Regions from separate parts of the Paenibacillus sp. FSL M8-0212 genome, predicted to be linked through region 2. Evidence: predicted binding sites of a transcription regulator. Region 2 holds the regulator's gene; the other holds the start of a gene.
The links. Region 2 encodes Rex, which represses fermentation and respiration genes when NADH is low (regulators of the CRP and FNR family bind a similar motif). Its sites were predicted from a motif close to TTGTGAAATATTTCACAA; they were not measured.
Positions count from the first base shown of each region.

Region 1: a site for Rex is predicted at 4,792-4,809, ahead of nirB (nitrite reductase large subunit NirB). Genes of this name have one in related genera too.

Region 1 is NZ_JBBORP010000001.1:4,542,178-4,554,788, forward strand. Features, by position in the region: gene MKX68_RS19940 (response regulator transcription factor) at 1-144, shown strand, start outside; gene MKX68_RS19945 (YfbR-like 5'-deoxynucleotidase) at 145-774, opposite strand; gene MKX68_RS19950 (formate/nitrite transporter family protein) at 1,059-1,841, opposite strand; gene nirD (nitrite reductase small subunit NirD) at 1,891-2,217, opposite strand; gene nirB (nitrite reductase large subunit NirB) at 2,273-4,702, opposite strand; gene MKX68_RS19965 (acyltransferase) at 5,089-6,225, shown strand; gene MKX68_RS19970 (LysR family transcriptional regulator) at 6,164-7,063, opposite strand; gene mdcA (malonate decarboxylase subunit alpha) at 7,255-8,922, shown strand; gene MKX68_RS19980 (triphosphoribosyl-dephospho-CoA synthase) at 9,012-9,866, shown strand; gene MKX68_RS19985 (malonate decarboxylase subunit delta) at 9,895-10,194, shown strand; gene MKX68_RS19990 (biotin-independent malonate decarboxylase subunit beta) at 10,184-11,908, shown strand; gene MKX68_RS19995 (malonate decarboxylase holo-ACP synthase) at 11,923-12,567, shown strand; gene MKX68_RS20000 (ACP S-malonyltransferase) at 12,583-12,611, shown strand, end outside.
Region 2 is NZ_JBBORP010000001.1:5,129,166-5,141,776, reverse strand. Features, by position in the region: gene MKX68_RS22760 (AAA family ATPase) at 1-653, opposite strand, end outside; gene MKX68_RS22755 (hypothetical protein) at 646-1,173, opposite strand; gene MKX68_RS22750 (DUF5590 domain-containing protein) at 1,474-2,004, opposite strand; gene MKX68_RS22745 (amidohydrolase) at 2,044-3,351, opposite strand; gene MKX68_RS22740 (redox-sensing transcriptional repressor Rex) at 3,338-3,991, opposite strand; gene dinG (ATP-dependent DNA helicase DinG) at 4,211-7,072, opposite strand; gene MKX68_RS22730 (tetratricopeptide repeat protein) at 7,214-7,837, opposite strand; gene panD (aspartate 1-decarboxylase) at 7,955-8,338, opposite strand; gene panC (pantoate--beta-alanine ligase) at 8,331-9,227, opposite strand; gene panB (3-methyl-2-oxobutanoate hydroxymethyltransferase) at 9,224-10,102, opposite strand; gene MKX68_RS22710 (biotin--[acetyl-CoA-carboxylase] ligase) at 10,447-11,424, opposite strand; gene MKX68_RS22705 (CCA tRNA nucleotidyltransferase) at 11,411-12,611, opposite strand, start outside.

The DNA.
Region 1 (12,611 bases), 590 kb from region 2:
GCGGTAGGGTATAGTGATTCCCACTATTTCAGCCGGATTTTCAAAAACAAAACGGGCATGTACCCTAGCGAGTACCGACTGCAACTGCAGGAACGAAAAAAAGCCCTGTCCATGGATGATGAGAACCATGTTGACTTGAGCTGATTACTGGGCAAGAGCTTCTTCGGTTATTTTGCGAATATCAAACGGGGAGCGGATACCTTCTTCAATTATGTCGGGGAGAATCTGTTCCAGGAAATACTGCACACAGTGGAGGTCGATATTTTTGATTTTGACCAAGGCATAACGGTACATAACGATAAATTCTTTCTCCGTATTGCCACGTTGGAGTTCAGCAAAGGCTTCATATACTTGATCCATCTTGTCTGCGACTTCGAGAATCAGTCCTTCGATCGATTGGTCTTTGCCCTCACGCAGCTGTCTGCGGAAAATAGGCTGGAACTCTTCAGGAATATTTTCATTAATGAAATGTTCAACCATGCCTTCTTCGACCTTTTGCAGCATCGATCGCAGCTCCAGTGAATAATGTTTGACTGGTGTTTTGATATCACCGATGAAGATTTCGCCATAATCATGACTGCTGGTGATTTCGTATAACTTCTTCCAATCAATGGTGACTCCATGCTGCTCCTCAATATCTGCGAGCGTTTTGGCGTACTGTACCACTTTCCAGGAATGAGCGGATACGCTGTGTTCTTCGAATTTGAATTTGCCAGGTGTACGAATAATACGTTCAAGATCATTCAGTGACCTGAAGTACGCGTGAATTCCCATATAAGCGTTCATCCTTTGCTGGTTGAGTATAAGTGTGAGTATCCATCGACTATACGCCAGTTATGTCAACTGTGGATTAACGCGGATAGCGACGAAGGTAAAATGAAGTTTTAATTCTATAGAAGGACGAGAGGATGAAAGGGAACGTACGAGAGAGTACGCAGGTTATCAACAAACAATAAAAAACCACGATGTGTGATTGAACGTGAGTTCAGCATCCATCGTGGCTTTAGTGTGTAGATGTTGTGTTACCTAGTGCTACATAAGTTCAGTTGAATCAAAAATTATGATTTTTTACGTACCGGTGAAGTATACCAGTACGCCATTCCGACAAAGAGGGCACCGCCGATGATATTACCAAGTGTTACCGGGATCATGTTATGAAACCAGCCCGCCAGAGTAATGGTATCCGGGTGGTTTGGCAACAGCCAGGACAAGGACAGCAAAGTCATATTGGCAACACTGTGCTCATACCCACTTGCAATAAAGGCGTACAGACACCACCAGATGAGAGCAATTTTGGCGATATCCTCTTTTGTGCGAGCAGCCATCCAGATCGCCAGACAGACGAGCCAGTTACAGAAAATGCCGCGGAAGAACAACTCCGATACGGGAGCGGCCATCTTTTTGGCAGAAGCGACAAATAAAAGATGTTCGGGCGCAGCCGTTTTGAACAGGCCGCTGCCTACAATAAGCAGGCTGAGCAGGATCGCACCTAGCAGGTTGCCGAGGAAGACGAGTCCCCAGTTTTTCAGTGTATCTTTGACTGTGGTCCGGCCTGCGAGCGTGCTCATGGTGAAAAACATGTTGTTGCCTGTAAATAGTTCCGATCCGGCAAAGATGACAAGCGTGAGAGCGAGTCCGAAGGACATGCCCATTAACATGGTTTGCAGTGGTGACTGTGCCGCAAGGAGCGGGGCACCAATACTGAAGATCAGTACGATGCCAAGCCCTACATAGGCACCCGCCATTAAGGCGGCAACCATGTAGCGTGAAAGATTTGAGTTCATCTGATCCCGTTTTTTAACCGCAGCTTCAATAATTCCCTCAACACTTGGTGTATACATCACGGTTTCCCCCATTATTTTGCATCAATCTTTGAACGTTTCGATGGAGCTATATTTCAATCCAGACCTGGCCGTTCTCTACCTTCACCGGATACATCTGCACTTGCCCATTGTCCGGTGCTTGCACAACACCGGTAGTTAAGTCAATTTTCCAATCATACAGCGGATCGTACAGATAATGCCCGGACACGATGCCTTCTGCCAGCGGCCCACCCTTGGGGTGGGGGTTGTGATTATCAGCGGCGAAGATGGTGCCATCCGATGCACGAAAGACAGCAAGCTGATGGTCCAGAATTTCAACTACTCTTCCGATTCGTGGCAGGAATTCTTCAACTACTCCGGCAGGGAAGTAGGTGCCTGATTGTTTGGTCGTCATCTTAAACCACTCCTTATTTATTTAACATTCTCCAGTATTAATCCTGCAAGCTTGCTTATGGACGAGCCGATACTTCGATTCCATGGAACATTTTGCTTTCGCCTTCCTCATTGCGAATCGCTTTTTGCCAAGGTTCTTCAACATGCTCAAGTGCAAATTCAATCCGCTGCATCAACGCTTTGCGTTCCTCCAGGTTATCCACGACAACCGAACGAATATGCTCCAGACCCATCCGTTCCACCCACTCGGAAGTCCGTTCCAGATAGTTACCTGTCTCGCGGTAATATTGCATGATGGCTCCGCACAGTTCAATTAACTCTTCATCTGTTTTCACTTTGCATAAGGAATCAGCAAGTCTTGCTTTAATACCGCCGTTACCACCGATGAAGATTTCCCAGCCTCCGTCGTTACCAACGATACCGATATCTTTGGTACATGCCTCTGCACAGTTCCGTGGACAACCGTTGACGGCATATTTAAACTTGGCTGGCAGATCCAGACGTTCGAATTTACGTTCGATGCGAGCGCCCATGGCCATGGAATCCTGTGTACCGAATCGGCAGAATTGGGAGCCGACACATGTTTTGACCGTACGCAGCGATTTGGCGTATGCATAACCTGAAGGCATATCCAGTTCAGCCCAGACTTTAGTCAGATCTTCTTTTTTAACACCAATCAAGTCGAGACGCTGACCGCCGGTTACTTTGACTGCTTTCACATCATATTTGACTGAAACGTCAGCGATGCGTTTGAGGTCCGCTGGAGTAGTCACCCCGCCGTACATCCGAGGTACAACCGTATACGTTCCATCCTTTTGAATATTTGCATTCATCCGTTCGTTAACAAAACGGGATTCTTTCTCATCTTCGTGTGTGTCTGGTGCAATCATGCCAAGGTAGTAGTTGATCGCCGGACGACATTTGGAACAACCTTCAGGTTGACTCCAACCCAGTACATTCATGACCTCTTTGGTTGTTTGTAATCCCTTTGCACGAATCTCGGCTACAATCTCATCCCGTCCCATGGAAGTACATCCGCAGATGCCCTGTTTGGCTCCAGTACTGAAACTGTCACCAAGTACATATTGCAGAATCTGTTCCACAACTGGTTTACATCCACCGCAAGAGCGGGTTGCACCTGTACAGGCTTTGATCTCATCTACGCTGGTTAGTCCTTGATTCGTAATGACATCAACAATCGTTCCTTTGGTTACACCGTTACAGCCACAGACAATCTCGTCTTCAGCCATCGTTTCTACAGAGGTGGTTTTCTTATGACCGCCGCAGCCTGTACCCATGAGTGAACCATACAATTCTTCGGTCATTTCGGTCTGTTGTTTGATCAGTTTCTGCAATTCGGCAGAATCCGTAATGTCACCGAAGAGAACGGCGCCGACCATTTTATTATCACGAAGCAGAATTTTTTTGTAAGTCCGTTTCCAGTCATCTTTGTGCGAAATGACGGTGTGCTCTGGGCTGTCGATGAATTCACCAGTTGAAAACACGTCCACACCCGAAATTTTCAATTTAGTGGATACTACAGAACCTTCATACGGAGCCGTTTCGACACCGCAGATATGTTTCGCGAGAATCATGCCTTGCTCAAACAATGGGGCAACGAGGCCGTAACATACCCCGCGGTGCTCTGTACATTCCCCGACCGAATACACATTCTCAAGTGAAGTCTGCATATAGTCATTCACGACAATACCCCGGTTGACTTCCATACCGCTTTCGCGGGCTACAGCCGTATTGGGTTTGATCCCTACAGCCATGACCACAAAATCAACATTCAGAACCGTATCATCTGCAAAACGAATTCCTTCAACCCGTTCGCCACCCAGCAGTTCGGAAGTCTGCGCACCCATTTTGAACCGGATACCCTGACGTTCGAGTTCTGCCTTCAACATGGCTGAAGCTTGCGGATCAAGCTGACGCTCCATCAGATCTTCCATCAGATGCACTACGGTAACTTCCATGCCAAGTTGTACCAACCCTTTGGCAGCTTCAAGACCCAGCAGACCGCCCCCGATAACGGCCGCTCGTTTATACTGCTTAGCAGCTTCCAGCATGACATTACAATCGGCGATATCACGGAAACCGACAACACCCTCTTTGTCATGCCCCGGTACGGGGAGAATAAAGGAGTTAGAGCCTGTTGCAATGATGATTTTGTCGTAAGGAACGCGAGTTCCATCTTCAGTTACAACTTCATGTGTCTCGGCATCGATTCGTGTAACCGTTGTGCCTGTGTGCAATGTAATGCCGTAATCTTCATACCAGTGAAGGTCGTTCAGCACGATATCGTCCAGCGTTTTGCTTCCTTCCAGTACGTACGACAACATAATGCGGTTGTAGTTAGGATAGGGCTCGGTGCCAAAAACGGTAATATCAAATCGCGTAGTTAATTTCAGAATTTGTTCAACAGTACTGATTCCTGCCATACCGTTACCAATGATGATGAGGTTCTCTTTTTTTCCGTTCATGTGTGTATGCCTCCTTGAATAGACGCTGTACATTACTCAAAATTTTAGTGGTTTATATTTGAAATTATACAAGTAGTTGACGACAGTTTATGTGATTTAATTCACTAATAAAGATAGTTCAGTCAACTATTCGTTGGTGTGATCCCGGTCACAGATTTTTATATATATTTCCAGAGCGACATATATACATATCCAAATGGATATTATACAGGCTGATTAATCAAGGCATATACTACGAGGCATAACGACGCGTCGATATGATATTTTCAAAATTTGGTATTTTTTTTGCTAACACGAAACACACTACTAGGGCTTAATGAAGTTTCAGAAGTGAAGATGGGGACGTGAATTCTCATTGTGTTGACATGGCTGAAAGGAGATCACCTATGGGTGTAAAAAGAATGGACGATACCTCACCGGCTGCAACCCAGCCGGAGATTATTAAAGCGGTTGCAGTAACTGCTGTGATGATGCAGCTGATCCTGTCGGTTCTCTTAAAGCAGTTTCCCGATGTATCTCACAGAATAGAGATTGGCATGTTGTACAATCTGGCGAAGTTCTCGGCACCTGCCTTTATTTTTGCCATTTTGTATGATGTGGCACAGCTGCGAGACGTAAAGTATGGACACTATGTATGGCATAAAGCCAAAGAGATCATCGGGCCTTATCTCTTCTGGACTACCGTATATATAATAACGGTGAATGCAGGCGGATATGAGCAGGTGGGGGATGTTGTACAAGCCTTTCTGCTGGGAACGGCAGCCCCGCATTTGTGGTATACGGTCATGATGTTCCAATATCATTTGCTCATTCCGCTGGTGACTGCACTGGCTCTGCTCATGATTCGGAATCGAAAAAAAGCAGCTGTGTCATGGGTGGTATCCATCATCGTGTATGCCATTCTGATTCTGCTCTATGACCGATATGTTCTGCTGGATCTTTTGCATCCCGATCTGGTCTACACGGATCGAATCTTTGCCATGTATGGACTATTTGCATTGCTGGGAATGGGTACATCCATATATAAGGAAGTTTGCCTTGTCTGGTTGGACAAAATGAAGTGGGCGTTGCTGCCCATCGGTGTGCTGTTGTTTATTTGGGTGAACCGGGAATTGTTTGCTTATGGATTTGAGGATATGAATTTGTTGAAATCTTCGTATCTGAAACCGTCGATGGTGCTGTTTAACATGGCGCTCATCTTGCTCCTGTACGCTGGTGCAACGGGACTGATTCGTATGAATGTCCGATTTCTACCTACTTTTCGCTGGATTGCCAAATACGCCTTTCGGGCATATCTCGCCAGTTATTTTGCACTGAATCTGACGATCTGGATGATGGGCAGTTATGTGAAGGAGATGCCGCTCGGCATCAGCATCGTGTTTTTGCTGATTTGCACTGCGATTCTAGCCTTCACGATGGTGTATTACATTGAGAAATTGTGCAAGGCAATGATGCGACTTCTCAGAGCGAGGAATCACCAAGGGCATCAGCCAGCGCCAGCTCACGGAAATAAGCGACCGTAAACTCGCGAAAAATCAGACAAGCTTTGGACAGGTAATGATCTTCCAACCAGGAAATCCCAATCGTTCGTTCGCATACAGGCTGTTCAATCCGAATCAATCGTACATGTTCACCCACAGATCCATCCCAGGATACCGCGGGAACAAGTGCAATACCAAGTCCAGCGCGAATGAGTCCACGTACGGTTGCCGGATCATCACTTTCGAAAATACGTTTCGGATTGAAACCGGCAATCCGGCACAGGCTGTCGGTTCGTTCACGAAGGTCGTTCCCTGCACGTAGCGTGACAAAGTGTTCCTCGGCTGCATCTTCCAGTCGGATGGATGTTTTCCCGGCGAGCTTGTGGTCAGCGGGCACGGCCAGGAACAGTTCCTCTGTCAGAAGAGGCAAGCTCTCTACTCGGGGAATCTGCAAGGGCAGCGAAGAGATACAGAGATCAAACCTCGGAGGATCAGAAGGACCAAAATGCTGGATTAACGTAAATGTGATATCTGGGTATTGTTGTCTGAATCGAGATAACAGGTCGGGCACCACGTGAGAGCCTACAGGGAATGCAAGACGGATATCGCCTGCCTGACCAGATGACATATCCGCAAGTTCCCGTTTTCCATTTTCGAGTGCTTCAAGAGATTGCTCGGCATATTTCAGAAATACACGACCATAGTTGTTCAGCCGGATGAACTTTCCTGTTCGATCAAATAACTCGGTTCCCAATTCCTGTTCCAGCATTTTCAACGTTTTGCTCAAAGCTGGCTGGGAGACGTGCAGTTCTTCTGCCGCTCGTGTGATGTGCTCCAGCCGGGCGATTTTGCAAAAATAACGAAGTTGAAGTAAATCCATGCCAATCACCATCCATATCAATTTGGTTATGTATATATGTATAACTATATATTATACATTATTAATGTGAGGAGTAAAATAAAACCTGTACCGCATGTGAATGAACGAATTTCAGATTGAATTAGAGAACATGATAATGAAACCAAATGGCAGATGAACATTAAATCATAGTTAAGGGAGGCTGGTCAGAGATGAGTACGACCAAACAGCAGCAACAGCCCTTGGGCCCATCAAGCTGGACGACCAGAAGAGATGAGAAACATAACAGAATGCAGAAGGTAGAGTCTTTACTCAAGGGAAAGGTACTGCCGACAGAGCAAATTGTAAATGCACTTGAGTTGCTCATCCGACCGGGTGATCGTGTTGTACTGGAAGGAAATAATCAGAAACAGGCCAGTTTTTTGTCCGCTGCACTGGTTCAGGTCGATCCGGAGAAGGTCAATCAGTTACACATGATTATGTCGAGTATTTCACGTCCGGATCATCTGGACATCTTTGAAAAAAAGATCGCTTCCAAGCTTGACTTTTCCTATTCGGGTTCACAAAGTCTCCGCATGTCGCAGATGATTGAGGATAACAGTATCGAGATTGGCTCGATTCACACCTATTTGGAGTTATATGGTCGACTGTTCATTGATTTGATTCCAAATGTTGTGCTCGTGGCGGCGGATAAAGCAGACCGTCAGGGGAACCTGTACACCGGAGCCAATACGGAGGAAACGCCAACCATTATCGAAGCAGCAGCCTTCCGTAACGGAATCGTCATCGTGCAAGTGAATGAACTGGTGGATGAGGTTCCAAGGGTAGATATTCCTGGCGCATGGGTAGATCTGGTTGTTGAATCGGATCGGCCGTATCAGTTGGAAGCTCTGTTTACACGGGACCCGCGCCAGATCAAAGAGACTCATATTCTCATGGGCATGATGGCGATCAAAGGTATATACGCCAAACATAATGTTCAATCTTTGAACCACGGCATTGGGTTTAATACAGCGGCCATTGAATTATTGCTTCCGACTTACGGGGAGTCACTTGGACTGCGCGGCAAAATATGCAAACACTGGGCGCTGAATCCCCATCCCACATTAATTCCGGCAATTGAGAGTGGCTGGATTGAAAGTATCCATTCTTTTGGCGGCGAGGTAGGGATGGAGAAGTATACAGCGGCTCGTCCGGACGTATTTTTCACAGGGCCTGATGGTTCCATGCGTTCTAACCGTGCACTCTGCCAAGTGGCAGGTCAGTATGCCGTAGATATGTTTATTGGTTCAACATTACAAATCGATCCCGAGGGCAACTCATCAACGGTGACCTCCGGTCGTCTCAGTGGATTTGGCGGCGCGCCCAATATGGGACATGATCCACATGGACGCAGACATGATACCGAAGCCTGGCTGAACATGATGAATGGAGATGGTCCGCTGGTTCGGGGTAAAAAATTGGTCGTACAGATGGTGGAAACATTCCAGAACGGAGAGCGGCCAACCTTTGTAGATTCCCTGGATGCCATTCATGTTGGTCAAGAAGCCCATCTGCCCATTGCACCTGTCATGATCTATGGTGAGGATGTGACACATGTAGTGACGGAAGAGGGAATTGCCTATCTGTACAAGGCACAGAACATCGAAGAACGCAAACTTGCACTCGCGGCGGTTGCCGGTGTTACTCCGCTCGGACAGGCTCATGATGCAAGCTTGAATGAACGTCTGATCAGTGATGGACTGATTGCGTTCCCGGAACAACTGGACATTCGCCGCACGGATGCCAAACGGTCGCTTCTGGCGGCCAAAAGTGTCGAGGAGTTGGTGGAATGGTCCGGTGGGCTGTACAATCCGCCATCCAAGTTCCGCAGTTGGTAAGCCCTAAGAGGAATACACCTGTCTCTATGTGGCAGGACTTGAAGCCGATGAAGCTAGCTTGGGCCAGTTCGGCAGCACAGAGATGCGGCGTGCTGCTCGGTGAACTGGCCGTGCAGGCGTTGATTGATGAGGCGGAGTTGACGCCAAAACCGGGGCTTGTAGATCTGCGTGACAATGGCGCACATACAGATCTGAACGTGGAGCTGATGCGCCGCTCGGCACGGGCGCTGCGGCCTGCCTTTACAGCGATGGGTGAGGCAGGATGGGCACAGCCTGCGGATCAATCGCTGCGTGAACGCCTGGCTGCGATTGGGCGTGACGGCGAAGCTAGTATGCTCGCAGCCACAGGCGGAACCAACACACATCGCGGAGCTGTGTGGGCACTTGGGTTGCTCACCGGCGCTGCCGCGGTGAGTTGGCCCGGTCAGGGCGCGGCTGAGATTGCAGCCGTCGCCGGGGCGCTTGCCCGGCTGCCCGACCGGCATGCTCCGCAGCAGCGGACGTCGAACGGGCAGCGTGTGCAGCGCCGCTACGGCGCACGCGGCGCGCGGGAAGAAGCCGAAGCAGGCTTCCCGCACGTCGTGGACATCGGGCTGCCAGCGCTACGCGCAGCCCGGAGTGCAGGGCGCACAGAGACGCAGGCGCGTCTGGATGCGCTTTTGGCCATCATGGCAAGTCTCGAAGATACTTGCCTGCTGCACCGCGGCGGGCACGATGCCCTCGCCGCCGCAAGAAGCGGTGCCGCCACCGTGCTGTCGCGGGGTGGCAGCGGCACCGCGGAAGGCATGGCTGCCCTGGAACAACTGGGCAGCCGCCTTGTTGGCATCGGCGCTTCCCCTGGCGGAAGCGCGGACTTGCTGGCTGCGGTCTTGTTTCTCGACCGCATAGATCAGAGTGCGTCAACCGAGCTTGGTGCATGTCCGCTCGCAACGAGTCAGTTATAACAGAAACAATTTGGAGGTGCAGGACACCATGGAAACCATGACTTTTAATTATAAAACATCACGTAAGCTGGAAGGTAAAGCCCATGTAGGGGTAGCTGGTTCAGGAGATCTGGAGCTGTTGATGGAACCGTCTGCGGACGGGCAGGCACATGTCGAGATCCGAACAACGGCCAAAGGATTTGGCGATATATGGCGGGCAGGATTGGACCGTTTTTTTCAAAAGCACGACGTGGCGGTATCGATCCAAATCAATGATTTCGGCGCAACGCCGGGTGTTGTGAATCTGCGTTTGGCCCAAGCGATGGAGGTGCTGACCCATGAACAATAAGGCAGAATGGATGGCGGTAAAAGAGAGCTTCATTGAGCTGCGTGCGCGTGATCGTGCCAAGTCGGTATTGGACGAAGGCACATTCCGCGAATTGATTGATCCGTTTCAGCGTGTGGAATCCCCCCATCTTCCGCTTCAGGGCATCGTCCCGCAAAGTGATGATGGTGTAGTTACCGCTCGCGGAACCATTGATGGACAACCTGCTGTTGTGATTGCGCTTGAGGGTGCATTCCAGGGGGGCGGTATAGGCGAGGTATGTGGTGCCAAAATCGCCGGGGCTCTGGAGCTGGCGTTGCAGGATCATGAACAGGGTGTGCCGACACGTCCCGTGTTATTGCTTGAAACCGGCGGGGTACGTCTGCAAGAGGGAAATTATGGTCTGCTGGCTATTGCCGAGATTGGCGCAGCGATTGTTGCTTTGCGTCCTCATACACCTGTGGTCAGTGTGATCTCGGGGATGATTGGCTGTTACGGCGGGATGTCGATCTGTGCAGCAGGTTTGTCCAGTCATCTAATCATGACACGTCAGGGCCGCATGCAGCTGAACGGGTCCGAGGTTATTGAACAAGAGGCAGGGATCGCCGAACTCGATTCTGGTGACAAACAAAAGATCTGGTCCATGGTGGGTGGTAAACAGCGTGTTGAAGCCGGATTTGCAGATCAGTTGGTTGAAGATGATATCGGCCAGATTAAACAAGCCATTCGGGATTCATTCGAGCAAGGTGTCAAAAAAATAAACCGGAGCGCACAAGTGAAGCTCTATCAGCATCTGCTTGCCGAGATTGGCAGCGCTGAGAATCTCAAGCCGGAAGATGTGCGCGAGTTGTGGAAGAATCACAGGGACGAGACGGGCGCAGAGAAGCTGGAGCAGCTTCGTCAAGGATGGGCCTCCATTTCCAATGCGTCAGGTACACGGGGAGAAAAGTGGTTCAACCTGCTGGCGGATCATGGCGATATCAGACAGGGAGAAGCCCCTTCTGTGCTGTGCGCAGATGGACGGATCGGTGAGGAAAACGTCAGATTTATCTCGGTTGTTCCTGATCCCAATGCCAGATTTGTTCGTGCCCGCAACGGCGAAGTGGGGCTGGACGAGGGCTGGAGTATTGCAGCTTACGTGCGTGAAGCCATGGAAGCAGATCAAGATGGTCAGCGCCGTACAATTGTAGCCATCGTTGATGTACCAAGTCAGGCCTATGGTTATCGTGAGGAACTGCTAGGCATACACCTGGCTTGCGCAGCAGCAGCAGATGCTTATGCATCGGCTCGATTAGCAGGCCATCCGGTGATTGCCCTGATTGTGGGCAACGCGATCTCCGGTGCTTTCCTGGCACACGGAATGCAGTCCAATCGCCTTATCGCATTCAATGACCCAGAGGTTACGGTTCAGGTCATGTCCAAACAATCTGCCGCGCGCATCACTCGTCGCAGTATTGATGAGCTTAATGAAGCAGCGACCAAAGTGCCAGGGGCGGCATATGATGTGCAGTCTTTTGCCAAATTGGGTGCCCTACACCAACTGGTCGATGGGATCAACGCATCCTCACCCGGTCCGTCTGATGTAGAGAAGGTTCAGCGTATTCTTACGGATACCATACAGGAAATACGTCAGTCCCCGGTGGACCTCCGTTCCCGTCTGACCTCCGAGGCGGCTCAGTCTGGTCGTGCAGCTTCCGTTCATGTGCGCAAGCTGCTGAAGGAACAGTGGAACCAATAGCTAGATCTTTTCAAGTGCATGACCTGTTAAAGATTCACGGGAATGCCGTGCTGAGAGGAGAGCAGCCGGTTCCAGCGTGGGTCACCACTACGATGAGGAAAAACCCTTGGGTTGTAGTTCGCAGGGCAGAACAGATGGCGGGGAACATTCCAGTTGGTGTTCGGGGGCCAGAGCGGCATTTACGCTGGGCCGCTTCCATCTCCACGGAAGATGTTATTGCCAGAGTAAGCCCTGAGCAGTTGGTGGCAGATCAAGCATGGTATAACCTCCCGGAGGAACGTTGGAATATTCCTGCGATCGGTATGCTACAACAGGTTGCTGAACTCTGGAGCAGGACGGAACGGATCTGGGGTCCGGGAGGCAGTATTGGATTTGAGCTGGCTACAGGGCAAGAGGTCGCACGTCCGGAAAGCGATCTGGATCTGATTCTTCGTTTACCCGAACGACTTACACCTGAGCAGGCAACAGAATTGCTGGCAAAGCTAACTTCACCGTTGAGCATCTCGGATAAATGGAGCGGAGTTCGGCTGGATCTTCAGGCAGAAACTGCGGCAGGATCGTTCTCGCTGGCGGAGTGGGCCAGAGGGGGCTCGCAGGTGATGTTAAAAACATGCTCAGGTCCTATACTTACGAATGATCCATGGGAGATTTCGAAATAAGGGAGGAGAAATGGAATGAGCGTAGTCTTCTTATTCCCTGGTCA
Region 2 (12,611 bases):
ATAACAAGGATTCTCGGCGTATCGGAAGAATAGATTCCATCCATTTCCGTCAAGAGCTGATTGAGGGTCTGATCATATTCACGCTGTTGACCGCCCTCACGTTTCCCCCCGATCACATCGATTTCATCGATAAATATAATAGCGTTTTCCTTATTTTCCTTGGTGGCACGAGTTCTCGCGTCCTTGAACAAATCCCGAATTCTGCTGGCACCCACACCAACATACATTTCCACGAACTCACTGCCAGATGCTGCTACAAAAACAGAATCGGTGTAATGGGCAGCAGCCTTGGCCATCAACGTTTTTCCTGTCCCTGGAGGGCCCGTCAGCAAGATCCCTTTTAACGGGCGAATCCCGAACTTCCGAATTTCTTCATGTTTGATGAGAAAGTCAAGTGCTTCACGCAATTCCTGCTTGGCACTGTCCTGTCCGCCAATTTCTTCAAAAGTAAGCTTGGAAGGTCCTTTTTTCTTCCGTTTACGTTCCTGTGCAGCGCCTACTGTAATCCCGCCACGCATTTGCATCATGAACAGCAAAGCTCCGACAAGCACCGCTGCAATCAGAATCGGAACAATATTAACACCAGTAAAAGCAAGAAAAATAATCAATACGGGAAAAAATCCGATGGCAACTTCTTTTGTCCACTTAGGCATTAGGCCACACTCCTATCTGACCGGGCACACGCGGCAGAATAATAAACTTGCTGGCATCTCCGTCTCTGAGACTGACATATACATTGTTGTCATCCATCGCTGTATTCACCTTAATTCCATTGGTCGCCATCTTTGACAACGTTGGTGTAATCTCGGTGTATTGCTTGTTCTCCATCGCCTGAGCTACGGTAAACATCGCATCACCCCACCAACTTTCCAGTGCTTCACTGGAATGATCCACAACGTCCAATTTTAGTGAACGTGTTCCAATCAAGTTCTGTCCTTCTTTGTGAATATATTGTACCAGTCTGCCCAAATCAACATCGGGTTGCAGATCCAGTTTCAATTGTACGTCATTGCGGTTAATAGTTAATTGAACGTCATTGACTCCATCGTACTGGGTAACCATCTTTTCAATCGGATTCTGCACAGCCACCTGACGATATACAAACCAACCTCCAAACAACACAACGGCTGAAATGACGGCAGTTAAAGCAATAGGCAATACTTTTAGTTTCAAGTGAATTACCCCTCCCAGATTTTGGCCCAACCTACTGGCTTATTGGTATATAAGAATATGTGCACATTGACTCCTGCGATAATTTCGACAGGTTTATTTGTTTTGAATGTAACTTTGAGTACATATCTGAGTATATCACATCGTATATACAATTTCGAAGGCGAAAATATGAATAAATTATTAATTTTAACTATTTAAATTATTTAAGTTTACGGGCAACACAAAGAACCGGTTCAGTCGGATATCCGTCTGCCGGTTCTTTTGTTTCATTCATTCTCTAGCTATGTCACTCTATTTGTTCTAGCTGTTCGGGAGTGTGTAGACCAGGTCCACCTGTTCTCCGTTGCTAAAACGATAAAAACGATAGTGGTTATGCGTACCGTCTTTATAATACACTTGCCACACATATATTCCATTCACAACTCCGGGCATGATTCGTTTAATCTCGCCGGCAGGAACTTCAGAACTGAAGCGATTGCGGATCTGCGCTTCGGACATGCCATTCTGCAGCAGCTCACTGTGTACAGCGTTTGCACCCTTAGCCGGTTGATTGTTTGCATCGAATTTAACCCAAACCATAACATCCTGGTTATCCTTATTTTTGCCGATCAGGGTCCAGTAGATGTTGTCAGAGCCTTCTTTGTCTCCCCAGATGTACTTGCGCAATTCATCATAGGATGTAATGCCCAGTTGCTCCTGAGCTGCCTGTATGGCGAGCGCTTCTTCCTTGCGCTGGTCCTGCGTGACATGGACGTAATAACGCTGAAGTCCAAACAGAATCAGAACCAGTGCAAGCAGCGAAATCCATATCCACTTCTTTTTTTTCTTCAAAAGCCGAACTTCCTTTCCCTATGATGCTCTATCCTGCAATTAACGAGCAAGCAGACCATCAAATGCCAATTGAGACTCACGCAAAATACGCTCTTCATCCAGCGTCAGACATTCGCCATGTTTCACCACTTGTTTCCCATCCACCCATACGTGCTCAACATCTTTGGCAGAAGCCGAGTAGATCGTATGTGAGATCAGGTCTGTATGTGGATAGAAATGTGCCTGTTCAATGTCCAAGGCGATAAAGTCAGCCTTCATGCCGACCTGGAGTGCTCCGGTATTGTTCAAGAAGATTGATTTGGCACCATATGACGTTCCGAGTAGTAACGCTTCGCCTGCTGGCACTGCCGTCGGGTCACCAGATACACCTTTGTGGATCAATGCAGCCAGTCTCATTTCCTCGAACATATCCAGGTTGTTGTTACTTGCTGGTCCGTCAGTTCCGAGTGACACGGTAACTCCTGCTTTCAGCAACGCAGGTACACGCGCAACACCGGAAGCGAGTTTCAGGTTACTTCCCGGGTTATGGGATACAGCCACATCATGACGGGCCAGAATCTCAATCTCTTCGTCATTCAGATGCACCGCATGTGCAACCAGGGATGGACGGGAGAAAAAGCCCAGTTTCTCCAGATGTGCTACAGGACGCAGTCCATAATCAGCCACGTTCTGCTCGACTTCACGAAGCGTTTCCGACATATGTGTATGAAGAGGAAGGTTTAGGTCGTTTGCGACCTGTACAAGCTTCTCTATGTAGTCAGGAGGGCATGTATATGGTGCGTGTGGCGAGATTACGGTTGTAATGCGACCATCGGCCTGTCCATTCCACTCACGTGCAAACGCTGCCGACTCCTCCAGCTTCCGCAGTTGCTCTTCTTCCGAGCACAGCCCAATTACACCACGTGCCAGTGCTGCTCTAACGCCGGATTGCTCCACAACTTTGGCAACTTGATCCATGTGATCGTACATGTCCAGGAAAGCTGTAGTTCCGCCTTTCAACATTTCAAGCACCGATAGCGAAGTTCCCCAATATACGTCTTCTGAAGTCATTTTCGCTTCCATCGGCCACATTTTTTCCTGCAACCATACTTGCAACGCAAGATCGTCTCCGTGCCCTCTGAGCAACGACATCGCTGCATGACCATGCGTATTGATCAGACCCGGCAGGAAGAACAATCCTTTTCCATCCACTTTGGTACAATTTTCGTCTCCATCCGGCAATGTCTCACCAATATGCACAATCTTGTCATTCTCAACAACCATGTATCCTTGAACAACGTTCCATGTTGTGCCGCCTTCATTAACGGCAAATTTGCCGTTGTGAATTACCCATCTATTTGTTGTCATCTTCCTCATCGTCCTTTCCAGTCTCCAAGTAATAGGCCAAACTAAGCAGATCCGTTGTAAAGTCAGCATGGTGAATGCGGATATGCGGCGGTGTTTTTAGAATTGTTGGTGCAAAATTAAGGATCGCTTCAATTCCCGATTCAATAAGCTGATCGGCTACATTTTGAGCTTCCGTATCCGGAACCGTAATAATACCGATGCGGATGTTATCCGTTTTAACCGCTTCCGTCAATTCATTCATTGGTTTTACCGTCAAACTGTTGATTTGACTACCAATCTTCGGTCCATATGCATCAAATACAGCAACAATCTTCATGTTGTCTTTCAGATATGCGTTGTAGTTGGACAAGGCCTGTCCGAGGTTACCCGCACCTACCAGAGCTACATTAATTTGCTGATCGATTTTGAGAATGTGACGAATTTTCTCGATCAAATAGGATACATCATACCCGATCCCTTTACGACCAAAATCACCGAAGTAAGCCAGGTCTTTTCGAATTTGGGCCGGATTCAGATCCAGCCTTTGTCCAAGCTCTTGAGAAGAAACAGTAGCCACCTCACGCTGGTGCAACTCGCTCAAATAGCGCAAGTATACAGGCAGACGTCGTACCACCGCTTCCGAAATTTTATCCGATTTCATTCTTGCTCCCCCTTACCAAGGCCACGATAAAAATAATAGATGAAAAGTTGAGCATTCTGTATAAACTCAAAGATAAACGTGACATTTTATACAGAATGCTCCTTGTAATTTAGGTTATAAGTTCTTACGTGCAACTGCTCTAATCGGATACGGAAATATCTAATAAAGTTTAACGCCAAACGATAGTGTCATGCAATGATATAACGAACAGAACAACCATTATTCTTGTTCATTAGCAGGTTTTTCCAACCACTCGGTGATTCGTGGAACCATCTGCTCCGTGAGCATATGCTCCATTTTGGGACCTGGTAATGAATATAAAAAGAATTTACCATAGTACGCTTCAATCACACGTGTATCATAAACAATGACAATTCCTCTGTCCTTTGCTGTACGCACCAATCGGCCAAATCCCTGCTTGAAACGAATGACCGCTTGTGGCACGGACAGTTTCATGAACGGATTTTTCTTCTGTTCCTGAAGCAACTCACTCTTGGCTTCCACCAACGGATGATTCGGCGGTTGGAAAGGCAATCTTACAATAGCGAGACAGGTCAGCGCTTCTCCCGGAATATCTACACCCTCCCAGAAGCTGCTTGTGCCCAGAAGTACTGTTGCTTTGGCATCTTGGAACCTGCGAGTCAATTTGGAACGACTTCCACTATCAACGCCTTGACCAAGCAACGAGATGTCGTTGCCAGACAGCGCCTCCTTCAGCGGATCATAGACCTGTCGCAACATCTTGTATGAAGTAAACAGAACCATCATGCGTCCACGCGTAGCAATTGCCGTCTCTGCGAGTGATTGCACCAGCATATTAACAAAGTGCGCATCACCCACACTTCCCTTCACACTCGGGAAATCACGCGGAATCACCAGAAGTGCCTGATCGCGATAGTTGAAAGGTGATGGCAGCATCGACGTTAACAACCGATTATTCTCGGAAGCATCCTGCAAGCCAAGCTGCTCAATCATGAACTGGAATGACTTATCTACCGAAAGCGTAGCTGATGTAAGCACAACACTTTTCTTTTTATCAAAAAACAAATCCTTAAGTTGGGCACTGACATCTACAGGTACGGCATACAGCTGGAGTGATTTACTGCGGAACTGGCCGCTGGCTTCCATCCAGTACACTGTTTTGGCGTCATCCATTCGCATGAAGAAACGTAGATTCTCCTTCAATGTGGTCAGATCTTTCAGTAATCCTGTAATGTCCGTAATCAGACTATCCGATTGATAATCATCCTGATCCTCTTTCACTTCAAGCAGCAATTTGTCCCCTTTGCGAACCAAATCGCCCAGAGTCACATAGATCTGGTTCTCCAGATCCTGCAACTCCTGCCATTTTGCAGGTTTCTGAGATGCTTTCAGACGCAGTGAAAATTGCCCCGTCTCGCCCGGTGAAGCATCACTTCGTTCAGGCAACAGACCAAACAAGGCATCGCTCATACGATCCCACAGTTCCTTGACCTCAAGAGCGAGCGGGAACATCTGATCCACCATGGAGCCCCATTGCACCGAATTCTCATGCCCGGATAACTGCGAACGAAGCATAGGCAGCTGACCATTACGACTGTCTTTAAACAGGCGGGTCAGTGTATGAACCAAAGTGAAATATTTCATATGCATTCCAAGATGTTTACCAGCGACATCCTCCAGATGATGTGCCTCATCGATTACAAGACTCTCATAGGCTGGCAGCAGCTGATGCGCGGCTTTCACATCCGTAAATAATTTGGAGTGATTGGTGATTACGATATCAGACAACCCTGCTTCATGTTTGGCACGATGGTAGAAACATTTGCGGAACCATGGACAGGATCTTCCCAGACATGATTCGGATTCGCTCTGTACCGTCTCCCAGAAGTCCCCTCCGCGTCCGCTAAGGTTAAGTTCCTCATCATCTCCGGTTTCGGTCTGTGTTAGCCAGACGATCATCTGAGCAGCTGTGAAATAATCCTCTTTAGGTGTGGCGAACTCACGTTTATTGATTTTGTGTTCAAATTTGCGCAGGCACAGGTAATGTCCACGTCCTTTGAATACAGCAGCCTTAAACGGGAACGGAACCACTTGAGTCAGCATCGGAATGTCCCGCTCTCTCAATTGCTCCTGCAGATTGATCGTATGCGTGCTGACCATAACTTTCTGTTCTTGTTTCACACTTTCGTAAATAGCAGGCAACAGATACCCTAGAGATTTGCCGGTACCCGTTCCAGCTTCGATCAAGAGATGTTTCTCTTCATCCAGGGCTTGCCTTACACTGCTGAACATCTGAGTCTGCGCTTCACGCTCTTCGTAATGATCCAGCGTATCCTTCAGGTTCTCCCGAACCTGGTCCATAAACTGTTCGAAGCTTACACCATCAAGGGGGTTAGCCTCCCGCTCATCGCGTGGTGCACCAATATCGGTCCAATCACTTACATTAAGAGCAAGCTGACGATAATAGGTATGTCCGTCCAGATCCTGAATCGGCTCTGCTTCCTTCTCACTGCGCATTCCGTCCAAGAACCAGCCCAAGTCACTGTCTTCTGGTGCAAACAGGTCACTGAGGCGCTGAATCGTTATGAGCGGTAATTCCTTTAACTCATCCAGGCACTTGAGCAGCACATAGGCTGTCGCCAGTGCATCACTGTCTGCCTGGTGAGGGCGATCATGTTGAAATCCAAATTCGGAAGACACATAACCGAGTTGATAAGAACCCAGTGATGGGAATGTGATCTTCAGAAAATCAATCGTGTCCAGAATGCGGCCAGTGAACGGCAAATAACCGCAACGGTCAAGAGCATTCTGCAAAAAGTGAAAATCAAAAGCGACGTTGTGTCCAACAAGCACCACATCATTAAGTAGCGGAACCATCTCCATCATCATCTCTTCGAGTGAAGGAGCGTCCGCCACATCTGCATCGGTAATACCCGTCAACCCCGAAATAAACGGGGGAATCGGTACACCAGGGTTCACATAAGAACTATATATTTGAGTTATGCTGTAGTCATGATCTATGATGGCAAGTCCGGCCTGTATAATCTCACCGTCGGACTGCGTGCCGGTTGTTTCGAAATCCAATACGGCAAATTTCATTGCAATGTACGGTCCCTTCCATTCCAGTCTATGTTACAGCATAGCAAAAAAAAGGGGATTTGAAAATTAACTGACAAAAAAGCGGTGTCCCCGCCGCTATGCCAAAGGAGGGAACACCGTTTTTTGTCGCCGAATTCCCGCTTAATGAAGGGTCGTCAGCTGATTAGCATATTGCAATTTTCCCCTGTTCAACCTGCAAGCTTCCATGTTGTACAGTGGTTCGGTCAATGTCGGGTCATACTGAAGGGCCTGTGCAAAGAGTGAACATGCAGCTTCAGGATTCGCAAGCTTGGCTTGAATACAGCCCAGGGCGTTACATACAAGCCCTTTCAAGCGAGGTGAACCCTTAAGGTACATGATCTGCTGCAAATGTGTCCCGGCTTCCGCCATTTGTTCCAAATTCAGATACGCGAGCGCCAGGTAAAAACGAGTCAATGCACTCTCCGGATGGTCGGTCACAACCCGGGAGAACTGCATGATCGCCTGCGGATACATCTGTAGTTTGAAATAGCCCTGACCACGACTGAAACATTCCAGATGGAGTTCAGGCAGAGCGGTAACAGCTTCCTGTTCCGGTTCAAGGGAAGCAGGCTTATCCATCTCCCGCTCCCTCACCTGGCTCATCTTTTCTTCAAACATCAGCCATTCATCCAGCATTCCGTCACTCATCCGCTTAAGCAAATTCCACTTTTGCAGCAATTCTTGTTTGTTCAGGCCTTCAGCGGAAGGATAGCTCTTGATAATTTCATCTAACATGTCGTTCATTTCTGCGAAAACATGCTGGAACATCGATGCATCCCCACCCTTGAAAAAATGGATTAGTGCAGTGACCTGTACTCATTTTTTGCTTCAAGGGCCGATTTCATTCTCCTTACCAGTCGATTACATAATTGTCGCGTGGACTTCCTGCTTCATCGTTTGTACAGGTTTATTCTGTCCATCTACAAATACAACGGTTGGTTTGTGAGTATTTGCCTCTTCTTGGGACATCATGGCATAAGAAATGATAATGACGTTATCTCCAGGCTGCACCAGACGTGCAGCTGCGCCGTTAAGACATATGACCCCGCTCCCGCGCGGTCCTGGAATCACATAAGTTTCCAGACGTGCACCATTGTTGTTGTTCACAATTTGCACTTTCTCGTTTTCCATCAAGTCGGATGTTTCCATCAAGTCTTCATCTATGGTAATGCTACCCACATAGTTCAAGTTGGCTTCCGTTACCGTAGCCCGGTGGATTTTGGATTTCATCAGTGTTCTAAACATGGGACAGTACCTCCGATTTTTGCAACCTTATATTGTCAATCAATCTTGTTTTTCCGAATTTCACCGCAAGTGCAATGAGCAGATCATCACGTCCTTGAACTTCTTCCTGATCTGCGAGCGGCTCCAGACTTGGAAAAGCCTGAATCTCGGCGTAGTCGATAACGGCAAGCGGTGAGCTTGCAATCTGCTCGCGCAGAATACGACGGATATCTGCCGCATTTGTAGCTACACCTGTATCTGCGGCTTCCTGAGCTGCACGCAGTGCCTTCGACAGAACCAATGCCTGTGTACGCTGTTCTGCGCTAAGATAGACATTACGTGAACTGAGGGCAAGGCCATCCTCTTCGCGAACAATCGGACAGGGTACAATTTCTACAGGCATATTCAAATCATTCACCATCTGTTGAATGACCGCAACCTGCTGGGCGTCTTTCATTCCAAAAAATGCACGCTGTGGCTGTACGATGTTAAACAGTTTGGAGACTACGGTCGTTACCCCGTCAAAATGCCCCGGACGGGAAGCGCCACATAGGCGCTCCGTCAGTTTTGAGACCGATACGGTCGTTTGTGTTGCCTGTGGATACATCTCTTCAACAGAGGGAATAAATACGATATCTACTCCTTGTGAGCGTGCTGTTTCCACATCTCTGGCTTCATCCCGCGGATAGCTGTCAAAATCTTCATTAGGGCCGAATTGAATCGGATTAACAAATATGCTTAATACCACGATATCGCTCTGTTTTCTTGCTGCCTGCATCAAGCTTGCATGACCTTGATGAAGATAACCCATTGTCGGTACCAGACCTACAACGGACGCACTGGACCGAATCGCTTGACGCTTCAAGCTTAGTTCCTGTCTTAACTCTGCGATTGTCCGTAATACTTTCATGAGTTACTCCCCACCTTTTCCTTGCGTTGTCCGCCGTACAGTTGATCCAGAACACCATCCGCAGCATTGAATACATGCTCTTCGGCCGGGAACGAACGATCTTTAACTTCTTTCACATAAGCTTCGATGCTCGTTCTGATTAATGTACCCACATCTCCATAGGTTTTGACAAATCGTTTGGGTGTATACGGAGAGGCGTATTGAACCACATCGTGGAATACCAGTACCTGACCATCACAGCCTCGTCCTGCTCCAATTCCGATGGTAGGGATGGACAGTTCCTCCGAGATCGCCCGTGCAACTTCTTCCGTAACCAGTTCAAGCACAATGCCAAACGCGCCTGCAGCTTCCAGGGCTTTGGCTTCGTCCATCAGACGTTTCGCGTCCGCTGCATCCTTGCCCTGAATGCGGTAACCACCAATCTGATTAACCGATTGAGGTGTAAGTCCGATATGTCCAAGAACAGGCACGCCTGCTTGCACGACTGCTCTAACGGTGTCCGCTATCTCGACTCCGCCTTCCATTTTAACGGCATGGGCATGCCCCTCTTGCATCAGTCGACGTACACCCTTAAGCGTCTCATCCACGCTGCCATGATAGGTCATAAAAGGCATATCAGCCACAATAAATGTCTTCTCAGCACCGCGCACTACGGAACGTGTGTGGTACACCATGTCGTCAATGGTCACCGGAAGCGTCGAGTTATAACCCAGTACTACATTGCCGAGTGAATCACCAACTAGGATCAGATCAATACCTGCTTCCTCTGCTAGGAGAGCTGTCGGATAATCGTAAGCCGTGATCATGGTAAGCGGCACGCCGTCCTGCTTGTATTTTTTCATTTTCACAATATTCAACGCTTGTTTGTTCGCCATTTTCTCTGATGGCTCCTTTCTTCTTTTCAAATAAACGCAACAAAAAAACCTTTTAGTTTTCCACTAAAAAGTCCCGAAAAGTCAAAAAAGAGTCACTTGCGATCGTCCCTTCTGTCTCGGTCCTCTTCGGCTCAGAGCAGAATCCAACAACTCACTTAAACGTATTTCATTCTTGCACTGCGGTCTGCTTATATAAAACACATCAAAGCAGAACAAAGGTTACTGTTACGGGAGTGCAATTCGGTCTGCATTAGCCGATACCGCCTCACGAACACAGTATACCAAAGTTCTGCTCAAACTTCACGTCTTATGTTCATTTTACCAGTGAAAATTCGACAAATTGTTTACGATTTCCAGGAAATCTCACCAGAGATGATTAGTGAATGTTCTCCATCGTGCTTATCCACGATAAGTGCCCCGGAAGGGTCAAGACCGATTGCCTTCCCTTCAATGACACCATGAGGATTAGTCACTGTAATCTCTCGATTCATCGATACGGACAGGGCCTCCCATAGAGCTGAGATCACGCCGAACCCTTCTTTTTGATACAAAAAATACAATTGTTCAAGCTCCGTCAAAATGGCAGCCGTTAGTTTGGTACGATCAACGGATTGTCCCGTCTCCATCTTGAGCGAAGTAGCGATTGTGGTCAGATCTTCCGGATAATCCTCGGGATCAAAGTTCACGTCAACACCTATACCTGCAATGCAGTATCTGACTTCATGATCTTCCACCGTAGATTCAAGCAATATGCCACATACCTTACGTCCGTCAATCAACACATCATTTGGCCATTTGATGCCTGCATCAGCTCCTGAACAAGCTCGAACGGCACGACATACAGCCACTCCTGTTAATAAAGTTAGCTGCGGCGTATGCTGAAGTGGTAGATCAGGGCGTAACAGGACACTCATCCAGATTCCTTTACCCGGAGGAGAGAACCACTGTCGACCGAAACGTCCTCTTCCTCCTGTTTGTTCTTCCGCAATGACCACAGCACCTTCTGCCTGCCCTTTCTCAGCTAGCTTGAGAACATCCCCTTGCGTAGACAGGGTCGAAGTCAACAAAACAGCCTTACGGCCAAATAAGGTTGTATCAAGTGCCAATTGGAGGGCAGTAGCGTCAATGCTATCCGGCTTCGTTACCAGACGGTATCCTTTGCGGGATACCGCTTCAAACTCATATCCCATGTCTCGCAACTTGTTCACATGTTTCCACACAGCGGTCCGACTGATGGACAGATTACGACTAATCTCTTCACCCGATACAAATCGTCCTTCTGCATTTAATAACATATGTAGCAAATCTTCATGCTTGGTCATCTTGAACCACCCGCTTCACTTCTGCACTTAGTGCTGCATGCTGATTCTCTATCGTTCCAATCGCTGTTTCTCGTAACAAATGTTTCATCAGTTGACCCAGCCAAGGCCCGCCTTTGCGCTGCACCATTTGCAACACTTGTTCCCCTGTGATGTCCAGCTCTTTCAAGTCATGCACAGGAATCGATTTACTCCATTCGGCTGCAAGCTCTTGAACCAAAACAACCTGCATTGCTGCCTGTTCGGACTGATTCCGCCATCCTGCTGGCAGTACAGACTGTATTTGAAGCCAATCATCCGCCGCCTGAACACCACAAGCCAGAACAGTAACGATCCAATCGGAACGGAGACTGACCGTATCCTTCTGCTCCTGAACGGAAGTATGAATCAACTGCTCCACCTGAAGGACACCTGTTATACGAGAACGATGTTCATTAGAGAATGTCCACTGACGTAATAATACGTCTGCTTCGTCCTTGCTATAACCGCCAGCAATCAGAAGGAGTGACCAACGAAGCAACACATGCTGACCTGACAACTGTTCCAGATTGGATAACAACGTCTTGTTAAAACGCGCCGAACTAACCGGCGCTTTTATGTGCGCAAGCGCATCACTTCTGTATACCAGTTCCAATCCTCTTAATGGATGGGGTCCCGACATCATTTTTACCATCTCGGTGCGTACTCGTTCCATTGCTATATGTTGAAGCAGGTCTTTCTGCCTTACAAGACCCTTCCACGTGTTATGGGCAATTTTGAAATCAAATACGGAAGCAAACCGGACACAGCGGAGCATCCGCAGTGCATCTTCACCAAATCGTTCCATCGCAGAACCCACACATCTGACTCGCTCTTCCTTGATATCTGCCTGTCCACCAAACGGGTCAACGATTGTCCCAGTGGCGTCCATAGCAAGAGCGTTCATCGTGAAGTCACGCCGTTGTAAGTCTTCCTTGATATGCTGAACAAATTGAACCGCAGCTGGTCTGCGGTTATCCTGATATTCGGATTCTGTTCGAAATGTGGTCACTTCAAAGTAATAACCGCCTGAACGAACGGTAACCGTACCGTGTTGCAAACCTGTAGGAATACAATCGTCAAACAGTTCCATGACTTGCTGAGGAGAAGCAGATGTCGTGATATCCATGTCGTCTACTACTCGTTCCATCAATTCGTCACGAACGCAACCA